One region of the Priestia sp. 10L35 genome, then DNA from elsewhere that is predicted to be linked to it. Evidence: a T-box and tRNA genes for the amino acid it is inferred to sense, from the RefSeq annotation. Region 1 holds a T-box; the other holds one or more tRNA genes.
The links. The T-box of region 1 lies ahead of leuS (leucine--tRNA ligase). A T-box ahead of a tRNA ligase gene usually reads a tRNA of that ligase, here a tRNA-Leu.
Positions count from the first base shown of each region.

Region 1 (9,404 bases):
TGTTTCACTTGTCTAACAAAGTGGACAAAAAAAAGGAACCATTTTAGACTTAGGTTCCTTTTTCTTTCGCCTCTTCTTAGGCATTTGAGTTTTGCAATAAAGCTAGTTCTTCTTCCGTTAACTCCCTATACTCTCCTAAATCTAACGACTCGTCTAATAGCAAAGCTCCCATAGATAAACGTTTTAAATACGTTACTTTTTTTCCTCTTGCTTCAAACATACGCTTCACTTGATGAAATTTTCCTTCAACGATCGTTAATTCAATTTCTGATTCCACACCGCTTGTTAGTATCTTTAACTCTGCTGATTTTGTTACATATCCATCATCAAGAGTGACACCTTGCCTAAATGCTTCAGCATCTTCTTCAGTCACCGGTGCATTAATTTTTGCAAAATACGTTTTAGGAACGTGCTTTTTAGGAGATAGCAGCTGATGTGCAAGCTGACCGTCATTCGTCAGCAGCAAGAGCCCTTCTGTATCTTTATCTAAACGCCCTACCGGAAATGGGTTATACACAGCATCATCAAGTTCAAGCAAGTCCAAAACTGTTTCATGAAGAGAATCTTCTGTCGCTGATATGACGCCTTGCGGCTTATGAAGCATAAAGTAAACAAATTCTCGGTAAGAAACGGCTTCGCCATGCACAGTTATTTCTTGTTCATCTGGATTAACGTGGACCTTAGCATCTTTAACTGCTGTACCGTCTACCTTAACAGCCCCAGTCTTTAAAAGACCTTTAACTTCTTTTCGGCTTCCGTACCCAATGGTAGAAAGCAATTTATCCAAACGCATGTAATATCCTCCTCTTTTTTGAAAAGAAGATGACTCTAACGAGTCATCTTCTTAGGCACTGCGCTGTTTATTTCGGCGCAGTATCTTTCGTTCAATTGCACCTGTTACCCTCGCTCCCATTACTTTTTCAAGCAGGCTTGTACGATAGGTAATAATAAAGTAAATAAGGCCGCCTACTGCTGCTCCTATAATCGTAATAACAGTGGCAGAGAATCGTCCTGGCGTTGTAAACAGGCCAATCACTGCTGCGACAATTTTTACGCTGATTCCCATAATCGCAACAAAAATGAGAATAAGCACAGAGCGTTTTATAAACTCACTGTAGTTATATTTTGCGTGTTTTTGAATAAGCGCAAACATATAAACAAGAGATACGATATAGCCTAGTGCAGTCGCTAAAACTGAACCAATCTCGTGGAACATAAGAATAAATGGAACGTTCAAGACAATTTTCACAATCAATCCAAATAATAGACTTAAAACAGCATATTTTTGTTTGTTGATTCCTTGTAAAATAGCTCCATTCACCGTAAAAAATGAGAACAATAAAGCTACCGGTGCATAGTAAAGCAAGACATTCCCACCCGCATCCGATGCATCTGTTCCAAAGAAAAACGTATAGGCTGGGCCAGCTAAAGCCATTAATCCTACAGATGCTGGCAGCACAAGAAACATAATCGTTTGATATGTTTGGTCAATTTGCTTTTGCAGCACGTTATAATCTTTATTCACAAAGGAACGTGTAATCGTTGGTACAAGAGTCAAACCGAACGCAGTAGCTAATGAAACGGGAATCATCACAAGCTTTGGAACATAAGACTGAACAATTCCGTTCATTGACTCTGCTATTTCTTTTTGTCCAGCCGCTACCATTGCACGGTTAAATGTGAATTGGTCCACATACTGATAAAGCGGAATAGCCAAGCTGACAAAGACATATGGCAATGAATACGTAAGCAGCTCTTTAAAAATGGATACGGTAGAAATACGCGTAGGCGTTACCGTCTGCTCGTTCACCATTTTATCAAGATAAGGCTTTCGTTTTTTCCAGTACCAAATCAATACAGCCAGTCCAGCAAGAGCTCCTACAAAAGCCCCCATCGTAGCAAATCCAACGGCTAATGCAAGACTCCCGTGGACAACTTTGATGACGATATAGGTAGATGCCAATAAAAAGACAACCCGCACAAGCTGTTCAACTACTTGTGAAACAGCTGTTGGTCCCATAGACTGGTGACCTTGGAAAAATCCTCGCATTAAACTCATCATCGGTACTACAATTAACGCAACACTAACCATTCGCATAACCATTACTACATCTTCTAAGGAGTTATTTAAATCAGAACCTCCCAGTGTAATTCTAGACATAACAGGAGCTAACGAATATAAAAGTAAAAATGCAAGTATTCCTGTGACAAGCATTAATTTCATGCCGGCCCGGTACATTCTTCTACTCGTATAGTAATCACCGAGTGCATTATATTTTGATACAAATTTCGATACGGCCATTGGCATACCGGCTGTAGCAATACTTAAATAAATAGCATATTGGTTATATCCGTAACCAAACAGTGCTCCCCCTACGGTTCCAACAAGGATCGCAAATGGAAATAAATAAATCATTCCCAAGATTCGGGATACATAGGTGCCAAGCGTCAGCACAAAGGTCCCTCTTAACAATTTTGAATCAGACATACGTTTGCCTCCGATACTTAATGTTACATACTGATAATAATGATAGAATTGAAAAGAAGCAAGTGACAGTATACACTAAGAAAGGTCTTATACTCACTCGCACTCGTCAACAAACTAAAAAAACAAAGACTATAGCCCATTTTATCCAATGTTGAGAGATTTGTCAGTGAACAAACTAAAATTTTTTAAGAATAGACAGGTTGGTGAAAGTATGATATATGATGTAGTCGTAATCGGAGGAGGACCTTCTGGTTTGATGGCATCGATTGCAGCTGGTGAGTCAGGTGCAAACGTATTATTAATTGATAAAGGCAATAAACTTGGACGAAAGCTTGCCATTTCTGGAGGCGGACGCTGTAATGTGACAAACCGTCTTCCCATTGATGAACTTATTAAACACATTCCAGGAAACGGACGCTTTTTATACAGTGCGTTTTCTGTTTTTAATAACGAAGATATCATCTCTTATTTTGAAGGCCTTGGAATTAAATTAAAAGAAGAAGATCACGGCCGTATGTTTCCGGTCAGCAATAAAGCGCAATCTGTTGTTGACGCATTAATTAGCGAACTTCACCGTCTTCGCGTGACAATTCGCACAAACACAGCCGTTAAACGCGTAAACTATGAGAACAACACCGTGAAAGAAGTTGTGCTTCAAAACGGGGAAGCAATCCAAACGAAAAGCGTTGTGATTGCAGTAGGTGGAAAATCAGTACCTCATACAGGTTCGACAGGAGACGGTTATCAATGGGCAAAAGATGCGGGGCATAAAATTACTGAGCTTTACCCAACAGAAGTTCCTATTACATCTAGCGAACACTTTATTAAAACCAAAACGCTTCAAGGTCTATCGCTTCGCAATGTAGGACTAAGCGTGCTTAATAAAAAAGGCAAGCCTGTCATTACTCATCAAATGGATATGATTTTCACTCACTTTGGCATCTCTGGCCCTGCCGCTCTTCGCTGCAGCCAATATGTTGTTAAAGAGTTAAAGAAACAAAAAAGCAACACTGTTCAAATGTCTCTTGATTTATTTCCTAGCCAAAACGAAGAAGATATTTTTCAACAATTAGTCAAAACAACAAAAGAAGAACCGAAAAAAGCAATTAAAAATGTCTTAAAAGGTTTTGTATCTGAACGTTATCTATTGTTTTTACTCGAGCAGGCAGGCATTGATAGCCAAGCGCTAGCAGGACAGCTTCAGCATGAGAAACTGAGAGAATTTGCAAGACTGTGCAAACGATTTGAATTTGCTGTAAACGGCACGCTTTCTTTAGAAAAAGCATTCGTCACAGGAGGCGGCGTATCTGTTAAAGAAATTCACCCAAAAGAAATGTCTTCGAAATTTATGCAAGGCCTTTACTTCTGCGGGGAAATTCTTGATATCCATGGATACACTGGAGGATACAATATCACTTCTGCTCTTGTAACAGGCCGTTTGGCTGGAAGTAATGCAGGAGAATTTGCAACAAGCCTAGCATAATATGCTAGGCTTTATACATAACCATGGCTGAAAAACAGTACACCTGCTCATCACGATCAACATCCACTGTCACTTGGTATTTAATATCAACGACGTCTTCATCCTCTAATTTCCGTAAAAATCGGTTCACCGCAAATTCTAAATCTTTTTCATGCTCTTTATCAAACATTTTTACTTGTATCACAGCTTCTACCACCTTGTCCTATCAAATTTGTTTCAATCAGAATGGACTGTTTCTCTTGATGATGGTTTTTGTACGGATTTTCAATCTCTTACTACCTCTATTTTTATGAGGGCTTTTATAGATTTAGTCATCATTTGTTTTCCTGCTATCATTTTAGTCGGTTGGCAGAAGTTTCATTCAAAAAAGAGGTTAAGACATAACGAAATGAATTCAATCTAAAGACGAACAAATGGGATACATGAGCTGAACCGCTTGTAACACGGCAGTTGATTTCCTTGCAAGACTTCGCTTTCCGCGGGCGGCCAGTGATCCTCCTCCTCCCTTGCGCTCCTGGGGGGTCTCACCTGTTCCGCTTTTCTCGCAGGAGTCTTCGCCTTGCCTTCCAATCAACTGCTAGAAGAAACGAAACAAAAAAAAATGAACCACTAATCAAACATGTTGATCAATGGTTCATTTTTCACTTCAGCTAAGATACTTTTGTCCCAGCCTCTTTTTATTTATTAACCGTTTTTCCTTCCCACTCTAACATACCGCCAACCATATTTGTTACTTTATATCCTTGTTCTTGAAGGTAGTAACATACGTTTTCACTGCGGCGGCCCGAACGGCAAATGAAAATATATTCTTTGTCTTTATCGAAATAATCCACATTACCTGGAATATCATTCATACGAATGTGTTTAGCAGTTGGAATCATTCCTTCTGCTACTTCTTCATCTTCGCGCACATCAACTAAATGAAGTTCTTCTCCATTTTCAACTCGTTTTTGAAGTTCTTCAGGCGTAATTACTTTTACTTCTTCCATCTTCGTCATTCCTCTCTATTCTTTCATTCAGCTTGCTATCGCTATTGTAGCAAATTCAAATACCTTTATGCCACTAAATAAGAAAAGCTTAAGCAGCAGCCTGCCTAAGCTTTTCCAATCGTAGTTAAAGGTTGACTAAGCGCCTGACTAAAGAACTGTCAGGGGTTCTGTTCTACATCAATACTTAATTAGCTACGATGTTTACTAATTTACCAGGCACAGCAATCACTTTGCGCACTGTCTTACCTTCAATGAACTCTTGAACATCTTGATTAGCCATTGCAATATCTTGAAGCTCTTCACGAGATGCCTCAGCAGGTACGTTTACTTTCGCACGTACTTTACCGTTAATTTGAACGACAATTTCCACTTCATCATCTACAAGTTTTGCTTCGTCAAACGCAGGCCAAGCCTCATACGAAATTGTATCTTCGTGACCTAGTTTGCTCCATAATTCCTCAGTCGTATGAGGACAAATTGGTGCTAATAGCTTCACAAATCCTTCTACGTATTGCTTTGGCAGCACGTCAACTTTGTATGCATCATTGATGAATACCATAAGCTGAGAGATACCTGTATTAAAACGGAGGCCTTCGTAATCTTCCGTTACTTTTTTCACCGTTTGGTGATACACGCGTTCAAGCATAGTGTCATTGCTTTCTTGAACCTTGCTGCTTAATTCACCGTTATCGTCAACAAGTAAGCGCCATACACGATCTAAGAAACGGCGTGCACCATCAAGCCCTTTTGTTGACCAGGCGATTGACGCATCTAAAGGCCCCATGAACATTTCATAAAGGCGAAGCGTATCTGCACCGTGGCTTTCTACGATCTCGTCTGGGTTTACAACGTTACCTTTTGACTTACTCATTTTTTCGTTATTTTCTCCAAGAATCATACCTTGGTTAAACAGTTTTTGGAACGGCTCTTTTGTTGGAACTACGCCGATATCATATAAAAACTTATGCCAGAAACGAGCATATAATAAGTGAAGAACAGCGTGTTCAGCTCCACCGATATAAATATCTACCGGCAACCATTCTTTTAATTTATCTGCATCTGCTAACGCTTCACTGTTTGTTGGATCAATGTAGCGTAAGTAATACCAGCAGCTGCCTGCCCATTGAGGCATTGTATTTGTTTCACGGCGCCCTTTTTTGCCTGTTTCCGGATCTACAACGTTCACCCAGTCATCAATGTTTGCTAACGGAGATTCACCTGTGCCTGACGGTTTGATTTCAGTCGTTTTTGGTAACACAAGCGGAAGTTGATCTTCAGGAACTGCAGTCGTTGTGCCGTCTTCCCAGTGAATAACAGGAATTGGTTCACCCCAGTAGCGCTGACGGCTGAATAACCAGTCACGCAGACGGTATGTTACTTGTTTTTCACCTTTTTCATTTGTTTGAAGCCACTGAATCATATTTGAAATTGCTTCTTCTTTATCTAAACCATTTAAGAAGTCTGAATTAACGTGCTCGCCGTCGCCTGTATAAGCTTCTTTTGAAACGTCTCCGCCCGCTACTACTTCTTTAATCGGCAGTTCAAATTTAACAGCAAATTCATAATCACGCTCATCATGAGCCGGAACAGCCATAATTGCACCTGTGCCATAGCTCATTAGAACATAGTCAGCAATCCAAATTGGCATTCTCTCGCCGTTTACAGGGTTAATTGCATAAGCACCAGTGAATACGCCAGTTTTGTCTTTAGCTAAGTCTGTACGTTCTAAATCGCTTTTGCTTTTAATTTGATCTAAATACGCTTCTACCGCTTCTTTTTGTTCGGCTGTTGTAATTTTTTCTACAAACGGATGTTCAGGTGCTAAAACGGCATACGTTGCCCCAAATAGCGTGTCAGGACGCGTTGTGAACACAGTAAATGTGTCCTCGTATCCATCGATTGTGAAGTGCACGTGAGCTCCTTCAGAGCGGCCAATCCAGTTGCGCTGCATTTCTTTAATACTTTCTGGCCAATCAAGCTCATCTAAATCTTCTAGTAAACGATCTGCATAAGCTGTGATTTTAAGCATCCACTGCTTCATTGGACGACGCTCAACTGGATGTCCCCCACGCTCACTTTTGCCGTCAATAACTTCTTCGTTCGCAAGTACTGTTCCTAGAGCAGGACACCAGTTAACAGCTACTTCATCCACATAAGCTAAGCCGTTTTTATATAGCTGTAAGAAAATCCACTGCGTCCATTTGTAGTAGTTTGGATCAGTTGTATTAATTTCTCGCTCCCAATCGTAAGAGAAACCTAACGATTTGATTTGACGACGGAAATTATTAATGTTAAGTTCGGTGAATTCAGCCGGGTCGTTTCCTGTATCTAATGCATACTGTTCAGCAGGTAGTCCGAATGCATCCCATCCCATCGGATGAAGTACATTGTATCCTTGCATACGCTTCATACGAGATAAAATATCCGTTGCTGTATAACCTTCTGGATGCCCAACGTGTAAACCAGCGCCAGATGGATAAGGGAACATATCTAATGCGTAAAATTTACGCTTTCCTTCATCTTCTGTTGTTCTAAATGTTTTATTTTCTTCCCAAACTTTTTGCCATTTTTGTTCGATCTTTTCATGATTAAAAGCCATACATAATCCTCCTTGTACGCTCCAGCTGTATTTAATTAAACTAAAAAACCCCTCATCCCTCAAACAAAGGGACGAGAGGTTGAATAAACTTCCCGCGGTACCACCCAAATTAGCACAATTATGTACTCACTCATTTTCCTTAACGCGGATAGACGGCAAATGTTACTTTACTTCACATTTACAACTCCAAGGTGAGTTCATGAACGCTCGTTTGCTGACTCGCACCACCCGTCAGCTCTCTTAGCTCGCTTCGTTCACTACTATTCCTTATCATAGTTTTTACATCATACTACCTTGTATTGTAAATAATATGTTCGTAAACTGCAAGTTGTTCAAGGGATTTTGTAAAAGTTTCTGCAATGCAGCACTGCTTTGTTGCTAAATCCTCTCTTTCATTCTTATATATGAACAACTTCTCCCAAAAACATACATCGACGGCCAAACAAAAAAGGGATTGAGACATAATTAAATCAATCCAATTTAAAGACGAACAAATAGGATAAATGCGCTAGTATGAATCTCTTGGTTACAACGCTGTTGATTTCCGTGCAAGACTTCTCTTTCCGCTGGCAGCCGATGAGCCTCCTCGTTGCTTACACTCATGCGGGGTCTCACCTATTTCAGGAGTCTTTGTCTTGCCCTCCACTCCGCAGCTAGAAGCACCTAAACAAATGAAATCTACGTTCACCATAAGCATGAAAAGATCCGAACGATTCATCGTTCGGATCTTCCTTCAACTAAAATACTTTTATCCCAGCCCCTGCTTTCTTTAGCTGCTATTATTAAATGCCAAATCCAAAAGAAAACAGGATGATCGCAAGTACAAGACCAACAAGCGGCACAATCACCGTCATTGCTGCAACTGATCCATACGCATCTTTATGAGTTTCTCCGCAAATAGAATTAATGGTTGTTACGACATAACCATTATGAGGCAAGGAATCTAGTACTCCAGAGGAAATAGCTACTACGCGATGGAGAGCTTCTGGATTTACACCAGCATCTAGATAGTGAGGTGCTAAAATTGGCAAAGCAATCGCCTGACCTCCTGAAGCCGAACCTGTCATCCCCGCGATAACACTCACGGCAATAGCTCCTCCGATCAACGGACTTCCTGGAATATGCGTCATGGCATCTACAGCCACTCCAAACGCGGGAACAGCCTTAGCAACTCCTCCAAAACCTACGACAGCGGCTGTATTCCCAATAGCAATTAACGCACCCAGCGTTCCTTCTGAAGCTGCATTCCAAAATCCTTTAAAATGCTTTCGGTTCACAATATAAGTGACAATGATCCCGCTTAAAAGTGCGACAATCAGCGCAGATTGCTGAAGTGGCTTATGAAGTGCAAAAGAAATAGTGAGCACGACCACAAGCGGAAGCAAACTTAATAAAGGATTAGGAAGAGACTGATTTTCCATTACTACTGGATCTTTCTCGCGTGATATAAAACGCTCTCCATTTTTAACTGCTTTTGAAATCAAGCGCTTTAACCACCAGTAGCCGAATACAGCCATCACTACTGCTACAACTAAACTAACTTCCCATCCTGCATACGGACTAGTCTTCAAATATTCAATTGGAATCCAGTTTTGGATTTCAGGCGACCCAGCCGAGGTCATCGTAAACGTAACGGAACCAAATGCTAAAGCAGCAGGAATAAACCGCCTCGGCAAATCGGCTTGTTTGAATAAGCTCAAAGCCATTGGATAGACAGAGAATGCTACTACAAACAAACTGACTCCTCCGTATGTCAAGACCGCACAGGCAAGTACAATCGCCAACACTGCTCTTTTCATTCCTAGTTTACTGACAATCCAGCGAGAAACACTATCAGCAGCCCCG
Region 1 is NZ_JBFTKA010000001.1:48,558-57,961, reverse strand. It holds gene AC1DEF_RS00305 (pseudouridine synthase) at 77-793, opposite strand; gene AC1DEF_RS00300 (putative polysaccharide biosynthesis protein) at 845-2,488, opposite strand; gene AC1DEF_RS00295 (BaiN/RdsA family NAD(P)/FAD-dependent oxidoreductase) at 2,700-3,971, shown strand; gene AC1DEF_RS00290 (sporulation protein Cse60) at 3,976-4,155, opposite strand; gene AC1DEF_RS00285 (hypothetical protein) at 4,366-4,545, opposite strand; gene AC1DEF_RS00280 (rhodanese-like domain-containing protein) at 4,649-4,960, opposite strand; gene leuS (leucine--tRNA ligase) at 5,145-7,559, opposite strand; T-box leader at 7,624-7,842, opposite strand; gene AC1DEF_RS00270 (hypothetical protein) at 8,086-8,277, opposite strand; gene AC1DEF_RS00265 (GntP family permease) at 8,342-9,404, opposite strand, start outside.

Region 2 (9,404 bases), on a different contig from region 1:
ACTTTTTATTTTGAATAAACCCTGCAATTAAAAGGAAAAGTGGATATAAGATGCCTACAAGTAAGCTGTAGGGAATCCACGTTTTTGTATCCCAATCTTTTTGATAAGAAACGCTTGGATACACAATAACGGAAAGTGTAATCATGATGAGTGCGACTGGAAAAGAAAATAGCTTGTAGTCCTTTATGTGAAATACATTGGCAAACCCCAAAAGAGTAGCGTAAAAATAAATGCAAAGCTTAAAAAAGAGAGTAATAAACCACAAAATAGCAATGACTACTTCAATTCCTTGAAGAAAGTTTCCTACATCAATTCTTCTTCCTAATTCATAGCTTGGAAACATGGTGATTTGGCAGTAATAAGGACCAAGTACTAAAATTCCGAGTAAGATTAACGTAACCATCACTAGTCCACCGGCTATATTACCTATATAAAAGGATTGAGTTGCCTTTTTCGTGTCTGGTGTATGAGAAGGAAAAATCATAAGCAGAATGGTATAAGTCAAAGAACTCATGCTTAAAAACGTTAAAACAGCCCGAATAAAAGCTTTTGGATGGATTTCGAACACCGGCTGAATATGCTCTATTTTAATTTGAGGGATCATAGACAAAATAAGAAGTCCGAATAATCCGACAAACCACGGAAATAAAATCTCGGCACTTCGTGCAATAACTTCTATTCCTAGGCGTACTCCTACGATGACCACACCCATAAATGCGATGTGGATGGCTGTAAGCGGCGTGTAGGGAAGAATTTGTGTAGTGAGAAAATTTCCTACATAGTAAAGAACTTGACTGCTGATAAATAAATTGGATAACACAAAAACAGCAGAAACAATCTTTCCAAATAGTTTGCCTAAAATTTTTTCGTTCATTTCCATCAGCGTAAGCGTTGGAAACATTTTTCCTAGTGAGGTAAAAAGCAAAACTAAGCCAATTCCTAATGCAACACCGAAGAGTGCGGGAATCCAGGCATCTTGATGAGCATCAGCTGTAATAGCGGCAGGTACCACAATAATTGTGCTTCCGATGCTATACAAAGTTACTAATTTGCGAAACTGCGCAGCTGAAATATTGATTTCATTAAGCAAAATGAGCACATCCTTTTGCCATATACACTAATTAAGTGATCCAACGGAATAATAAGTGACTTAAAGGTTGAAACATTACTTTTACCCAATCAGAAGGGTTCGGTAGAGGCAGCCGAAAGATTTTTGCAAGAGTGATTATGATACTGATTGTCATGAACACAATAAAAATGTTTCGTTCCTTTTTATGAGAGTGTTGAGGTAATCTTTTTATTTCCATCCATATAATCCCTGCACGAATGATCAAAAAGGAAAGAAACAAGTGCATGCAGTCAACCCCAATACATTTTTTCGTTCAGATAAGCTATTCGTATGATGTCCGCTAAAGAAAGTGATTATACATTTTTGTAAGATATAGAAAGTATTTCAGGAAATAGAAGATATTTTCTAGGGCTCTTATATGGTTTAGGGAGTTGTTACGAGGAATACACACTTAGCTTTAACCTATTGAAGCGTCGTATGAATAAGTAGAAAAATGCCACACTAAAGAGTGAACAAATGGAAAGGAGCACTATGATGAAAAAATTCCCATACAATAAAGATAAACAACAATCGTTTCAAGCAGCACAGCAGGGGCATAAAGAAGCAGTAGATGCATATGAACAGGCAAATGAAGCTAAAAATGATGCATCGTACGGCCATGAAGCGAAGCAAGCGATAGGTGAAGTGAATGAAGCCTCTCAGCAAATTGAAAATGCGCTTGAAAATGCTTCTGAAACACAGCGTCAGCGTTTAACAGAGTTTCAGCAAGATATAAAAGATATGGAGAACGACCTTAATCAATAAAAGAGCCGCTGTTTTACTTAGGCAGGTTCACAATAGAGAGTATAAATTGTAAAAGCAGAAGATAATGAACTTCTGCTTTTTTTATTGGTAGTGTAAACGTAGGTTTCGTGTATATAATTGCTTCTAGCTGTTGTTTGGAGGGAAAGGCGAAGACTGGCACGGAAATCAACAGTGGTGTAACAAATAATCCATCATTCCATTCTTATTTTAAAAGGTATAGAAGTTAAAAAAGTAAGAATCCTAATAAAAACAGAACGATAAGAATGGAAAGGGATTGTGACAGGAAATATGCTAATAAACATACTAATAATGATTGTCGTATTGTACTTCATATATGTATTCGTAACTGCAGTGGTACTGTTTTATGTCCCTTTACACAAGGGAAAAGACTTAAAAGTAATGAATACTGAGAATTTTTACGGGAAGAAAGAATCCACAGATCGAGTTATGCTTTTAGAAAATGGTTATTTTTCAGGGCTTGTTCGGATGCAGATGATTCAAGAAGCGAGGCATACAATTAATATTGCATACTTTTCCATCGGTAAAGGCCGTTCTTCGGATTTACTTATGGGCGCTTTGTTCGAAGCTGCGGACCGAGGTATACGTATTCGCTTGTTGTTAGATGGGATCGCTCATGGGTTAAAAGGCAAGAGGAAAAATGTTCTTTATGCTCTAGCTTTCCACAATAATATTGAATTAAAGTACTATGAGCCCTTTACTATTTTTAAACCTTGGACATGGCATAACCGTCTTCACGATAAAATAATAGTAGTCGATGGCCAATTAGGTATTATTGGAGGAAGAAATATTGGAGATAAATACTTGGCTAGTCAACCAAATAAAAATTTTGTCTATGACCGTGATGTACTGATTTATAACACAAAGCAAGAAAGTCATAGTGTCATTCTCTCAATGGAGAAGTATATAGAAAAATTATGGAATCATCCGTATACACGAAAAGCTTTTCCAAAGCCCAAGAAAACTAAACAATTTCGCGGTCTTTCAGGAAAAAAATTATTGATAGATCAATACGAAGAGGCCAAAAAAGTAAACGAACCTTTTGTCCATCCTTATATTGTATGGAGAGAAGCAACGATGCCTACAAGAAAGATTTCTTTTATTACAAATCCTATTCAACGAATGAATAAAAGCCCTTTTATATGGAAAACATTTATTAAGCTTTCCCAGCAAGCTGAAAAATCCATTGTTGTTCAAAGCCCTTATATCGTACCAACAAAAGAAATGGAACAGTATATAGATAAGCAAGTAAAACCAAAAGTGCAAAGAATTATTTTAACTAATTCTATTACATCCACTCCAAATGCTATGGCTTTTTCTGCATACTTGGGAGTGAAAAATCGCGTTATAAAAGCTGGTTCGAAGCTTTATGAATATCAAAAGCCCTATTCAATTCACGGGAAATCTGTTGTTTATGATCAGCGTTTAAGTGCAGTTGGTTCTTTTAACTTAGATTCACGCTCTGCATTTTTAAATACTGAATCCATGGTTATGATAGATAGTGAAGAATTTGCAGCCCAGTTAACAGGAGCTATTGAAACTAAAATTTCTCACAGTATGCTCGTGGGGAATGAGGGAGAACCTGTGGATATTAATACGGATTCTCAAAAAAACGTGCCTCCCGTAAAATCTGCACTCCTACATATTCTTTCGGTCTTTACACGATTTTGGAGACATTTTGTATAGTACTGTGTTACAGCAGAGTCTTTAAAAACAAATAGAGGAGATTAAAGAGGACTGCAGCTGGTGAAGGGAATGTGTAAAAAACTGTGATATGCCTCACAGTTTTTTTGAAACCCCTAGTACTAGTTATGATTCATCAAAAGACCTATTGACGAAATTCCATATATGTTTTATTATGATATAGCGTCGTTGATAAACGAGGTTCTTTTGAAGAAATCATTTCTAGGGGCATAGTTTAAAGGTAGAACTACGGTCTCCAAAACCGTCAGTGTGGGTTCGATTCCTACTGCCCCTGCCATTTTGGAGTTACCTTTTAATTCACAAGCGGGTGTGGCGGAATTGGCAGACGCGCTAGACTTAGGATCTAGTGTCTTATGACGTGGGGGTTCAAGTCCCTTCACCCGCATCTTTACTTTCATATACGCGCGGAAGTAGTTCAGTGGTAGAACACCACCTTGCCAAGGTGGGGGTCGCGAGTTCGAACCTCGTCTTCCGCTTCTTTTCAAAAGCAGTTTGCATGTGCAAACTGCTTTTTTGCTGTAGAAATAAAGAGTTTTATTATGCTGTTTTTAATCAGAAATATTTTATTAAAGCAGTACTGCTTATACGTGTTGTTTTCGTGAATATACACATAATATTGGGGTTACATTAAAAGCTAATGAACGATACGTGAAGACATCTAATATGGTTTTTAAGATAGGGGAGAGTCCTATGGAATCTAGTTGGTTTTCAATTATACCGTTTTTAATTGTTATTCCAATAGCTATTTTCACTAAACAAGTGCTGCCAGGGTTGTTTTTAGGCCTACTAGTAGGCGCTTATTTGATTGATCATTCGATTATCGGAGGTGTTGAAAAACTACTTCACTACATTGTACAAGCTCTTAGAAACAAAAGTAATATAGAAATCGTTGTCTTTTTATACGCTTTTTCAGGGCTTATCGGAATGATTAAGATGGCTGGAGGAGTTAAGGGGTTTGTGGAAACTGCTGCAGAAAGAATTGATACAAGAAAAAAAGCCCTTATTTTAACCTATGTTTCAACCATTGGAACATTCAGTGCTCCCACATTTCGCTTTGTTACAATCGCGCCCATCATGAGAGTGCTGCTGAAAAAAGTGAAAATGACGACAGCAGAGCTAGGGTTTGTTATTGAAACAACTGCTACTCCTGTTATCGTCTTAATTCCCGTGGCAACGGCATTTGTAGGATATATGGTATCAATCATTCAAATGGCGATTGATCATCAAGGCATAAAACAAGACGCTTATTCTTTGTTCATTCAAAGCATTCCATATAATTTCTTTTCGATTGTGATTATTTTAGTAGGGATTTATTTAAGCTTTTTTCATCATTCAACATCTACAGTTCCTATGAAGCTTGAGGAAGAAGACGAAAAAGATTGGCATGATTGTCACCCTTGCGTATCGAAGGATTTGCCTTCTAAGCCTTGGAATCTGTTAGTGCCTTTACTTGTTGTGATTTCACTCACCTTACTTTTAACATGGTGGAGTGGACATCATAAGAGTCACACCTTTTTTGAAGCATTTATTAAAGCAGACGTGCTAGAAGCGATGGTAGTAGCTTTAATTATGACTACGTTAATTACCCTCATTTTTTTCTTGTTTCAGCGCTTTACATTACAGAATTTGCTTAATGGTTTTATCACAGGAGGCAATGACTTAATGTCCGTTATCCTGTTGTTATCGGTAGTATGGGGATTATCCGCTGTTACAGAAGACTTGGGGTTTTCGAATTTCGTGACCGCACATTCTAAGTGGATTCCTCAAATGTTTGTCACTCCTTTTATGTTTGTATTTGGGGCTGCTATTTCTTACTTTATCGGGTCTGCTTGGGGGACGTGGGGGATTTTAATGCCGCTTGGCGTATCGCTTGCAAGTTCTGCAGATCTTTCTTTGCCGCTGATTATCGGTGCCGTATTTGCAAGCGGTTCATTTGGAGCGTTTTCTTCGCCTTTAAGCGACGATACGAATACCATCGCCAAAATATTAGATTTATCTGTTATTGAATATGCCAAGTATAAATTAAAGCCAGCTTTAATTGCAGCAGGAATAACAGTTGCTTTTTATCTTGTTGTATCTTTCTTGTTTTGAATGAGGGAAATAGCCATCTAATATCAATTTTTTATTTTTTTAGCTTAAAGTATGCATACAGTCCTAATGAGACGCACACTAGCATGATACAAGTAAGCGGAAATAAGATGGTATTAACAAAATGATCATAAAACCATATATACACGAACATCACCTCGAAAATTTTAACGCTATTTTTTCTATTTATTAGAGATATACTATCTGTGCTGCTTCTTCCTATTTTTCAAAAAGGCGATAATCAAAAGCAGTATAGGTACGATAGCAAAAAGAGGCATATGTAAAAGAAATCTCGCTACGTGTAGCCCTTCATAAAGATGTTCTTGAAAATTACTAGCGATTGTAATCGACAAAAACAACACAATGATGCCTAAAGGATACACTAGACGGGAAGGCGATTTAATTTTAAATAAAGTAGCTGTACCTATGATAGAGGCATAAAACAAGATGCTAACTTTAAAATAAATCCCAATAACCATAGCAAACATAAAAAATACATCGAGACGCTCTAAAAAATCAGCTACTTGAATCGTTTGAACAGTACTAAGAAGAGGGAACTGTGATCTTGTCGTCAAATCAACCCCAAGCACGCTAATGTTAATGATCATCGTAATAATTAAATTAATTCCGCTTAATCCCGTTGCGCATAGCATGGTGACACTTGCTTTTTTGGGGTTGCTTAAATAAGGAAGAAGCATGGTAAATACAATAGCTTCTGTGAAAGGGAAATATAGCGTTTCAGTTAAAGCAACTTTGGCAACAGGAAGTATTCCTTCTTTTAATATCGGCTGTAAGTTCTTAAAATCAATTAGCCCTGAGCTAATAATTAAGATGAAGCCTGCAACAGCTAGAAAATACATGAAAATAAACAGAAGCTCTCCTGATCTGGCTATCGCTTCAATACCTTTTCGAGTTATATAGATAATGACCAGCATTAACAAGGCATTAGCAATAAATAAAGGCGTATCGGGATAGGCAAAAGTAAGAAGCATCTCTCCGAAATCTCTTAGAACTCGTGATGCATCGTATAAAAAATAGACAATGTATATGAATGCAAGAAGTGTTCCAAGTGCCTTCCCTAAAATTTTCTGCATATATTCTGTAGGCAGGAGGTCCGGATAGTAGGAATAGAGCTTATGATAGACTAAGAAGAAAAAAAAGCTGCACAGCATTCCAATTAAAATAGCTAGCCATGCATCTTGCTTCGCTCGCATTGCAAGAGGAACTAATAAAGCACTTCCCAGCTCGAATAAAACCATGAGAATAAATAATTGAGTGGCGCTAATTTTTGCTTTTTCCATATAGCCAGAACCTCCTGACCTCAGTTTTGTTTTTCTTTTAGGCTAGAGAGAAATGATTTATTGCGCAGACCTGTTCGGCGAATGTAAGCTTCTACCGTAACGTCTACATTTAATTTTGGAAAATAAACGTCATCCCATTCTGATTTGAGTTTTTCCCATTGATTAGGCCGCGTGCGTTCCAGTGCTTCTCCAAACCCGAAGATGTCAACTTTGTCTGTCTGAGCTTGTTTAATAGCTGTTTGTAATTCTTTTTTTATTTCTTTACCTGCTGCTTTTTCCATTTTTTTGATGACAGCAGGTTGACGTGTATCAACAGGGACCTCCACTTCTCCAAGATCGCCTTCTACGCGAGTGTGAACGGACGCATAAGGTTTTCCTTTTATCATTTTTACAGATACATCCGTTTTTTGACGAACTGTTTGATAGGCAAGCGCTTCTTTTTTTCCTTTCCAATCTACATTAATATCGGTTCCTTGTATTTTATCAAGAATCCAAACGCTGCCTCTAGCTGGACTATTGTACAACCAGTCGATTAACTTTCCATTTTTAAAAACAGCAATGCCAGAAGCACGAAGGGTAGCTTCTGGTGCGCTTTGCTGGAGATTATCTAATTTTTCTGCTTGTTGAGGATTTCCAACTAAACGAAAACCCGAGACTAGTGCTTCTCCTCCTGGAGATTCGAGAGATCTCATCACTTCTTGAAAGGAAACCTTTAGGTTTTCTCCCCATTTTCTTTGAGTGAACTCCAGCGTTTTCATAATTTTGTTTGCTGGAATTTTATCGACAGGCGTTAGTGCTTTTACCAAATCAGCAGCACTTGACTGGTTTGCGATTACTAAGGAAGTCGTAATTCGAAATTCAGGATCGCGATCAATAGAATCAATAAGAATGTTAATTCCTTCTTCACGCGCTAGTTTTTCTCCGATCACGATTAAGTTTGTATGGGCATAATAAAGTCTTCGGGAAATTCTAGCCGAAGCGCGTCTGCTTGCTTCAACTAAATTATCACCGGAAGCAGCATAGATCGTAACAGGCGGACTTTGGGTGCCGCCGCCCCCCTGTAAGCCAGCTACGTTTCCTGGGTTAATAATTTGAAAGGTAAGCTCATACCGCCCATCTTTCGTTTTGTCAATGCCCATTGCCGATACAAACGCAAGATCCGTTAACTCTTTTTTACTCCAGCAGCTAGTAAGCAATACCATCATTATGGTCATTACCAGTAAAAATAAACTTTTACGTTTCATTTTGATCATCTTCTTCCATTTCCTGGTTAACCATACCTCTTGAAGAAGGAGGCTCAGGCTTTTGATGTTTGCTTTGACGAACTTTGTTATCACTAATTAATTTAGGTCTTCTTCTCATCGTCCACCAAGGTAACCGCAGCAAGGTATCTTCATTGCTTGCAGGAATAAAGGGTGCTAATGGCGTCATGTAAGGAACACCAAATGAACGTAAGCTGCACAGATGTCCAACCCCCATTAAAAGAATAAGGATAATGCCATAGAAACCGAATGTAGCCGCTCCTAGTATAAATAAAAAACGAATTAATCGCGCTGAAATAGCCATATCGAAAGACGGCGTTGCAAAGCTAGCAATAGCTGTAATCGATACGATAATAACCATAGCTGGTGAGACGATCCCCGCTTGAACCGCTGCTTGCCCAATAACAAGAGCTCCGACGATCGATACGGCAGAGCCGATAGCTTTTGGTAAACGAATCCCTGCTTCACGCAAAATTTCAAAGGTGACTTCCATAAAAAAAGCTTCCACAAACGCGGGAAATGGAACGGATTCTCGCTGTGCCGCAAGAGCTACAATAAGCGTCGTGGGTACCATCTCTTGATGAAATGTTGTAACCGCCACATACGTAGCAGGAGCGATAAGTGAAATCATAAACATAAACACCCGCAAAAGACGAATGGACGTCGCAATATCAAAGCGTGCGTAGTAATCTTCAGCCGATTGGAAAAATTGAATGAACAACGCTGGAGCAATAAGGACAAAAGGAGTTCCGTCCACAAAAATAGCAATTCTTCCTTCCAAAAGGTTACCTGCCACCACGTCAGGTCTTTCTGTATTATAAATAGTTGGAAAAGGAGTGACCGTTTGATCTTCAATCAGCTGCTCAACATAACCTGATTCCAAAATACTATCAATATCAATGTTTTTTAATCGCTTTCGAATTTCTTTTACAACTTTATCGTTTGCGATGCCATGAATATACATAAGAGTGACATCCGTTTTAGTTACTCGGCCAATCTTCATCGATTCTAGCCATAAGTCGGATGTTTTAATAATTCGGCGCACCATGGCTAAGTTTGTGCCAATAGACTCAGTAAAGGCACCTTTTGGTCCCCGCACTACCATTTGGGTAGTAGATTCTGAAATGGCACGCTTTTCACCGCCTTGTGTACTCACGC
Region 2 is NZ_JBFTKA010000002.1:558,938-568,341, reverse strand. It holds gene AC1DEF_RS08850 (GerAB/ArcD/ProY family transporter) at 1-1,099, opposite strand, end outside; gene AC1DEF_RS08845 (hypothetical protein) at 1,604-1,873, shown strand; gene AC1DEF_RS08840 (phospholipase D-like domain-containing protein) at 2,183-3,577, shown strand; tRNA gene AC1DEF_RS08835 (tRNA-Trp) at 3,799-3,872, shown strand; tRNA gene AC1DEF_RS08830 (tRNA-Leu) at 3,899-3,980, shown strand; tRNA gene AC1DEF_RS08825 (tRNA-Gly) at 4,000-4,071, shown strand; gene AC1DEF_RS08820 (Na+/H+ antiporter NhaC family protein) at 4,286-5,686, shown strand; gene AC1DEF_RS08815 (GerAB/ArcD/ProY family transporter) at 5,884-6,984, opposite strand; gene AC1DEF_RS08810 (Ger(x)C family spore germination protein) at 7,005-8,228, opposite strand; gene AC1DEF_RS08805 (spore germination protein) at 8,218-9,404, opposite strand, start outside.
Region 2: it has a tRNA-Leu gene. The T-box ahead of leuS (leucine--tRNA ligase) is inferred to sense a tRNA for this amino acid. The anticodon was not compared.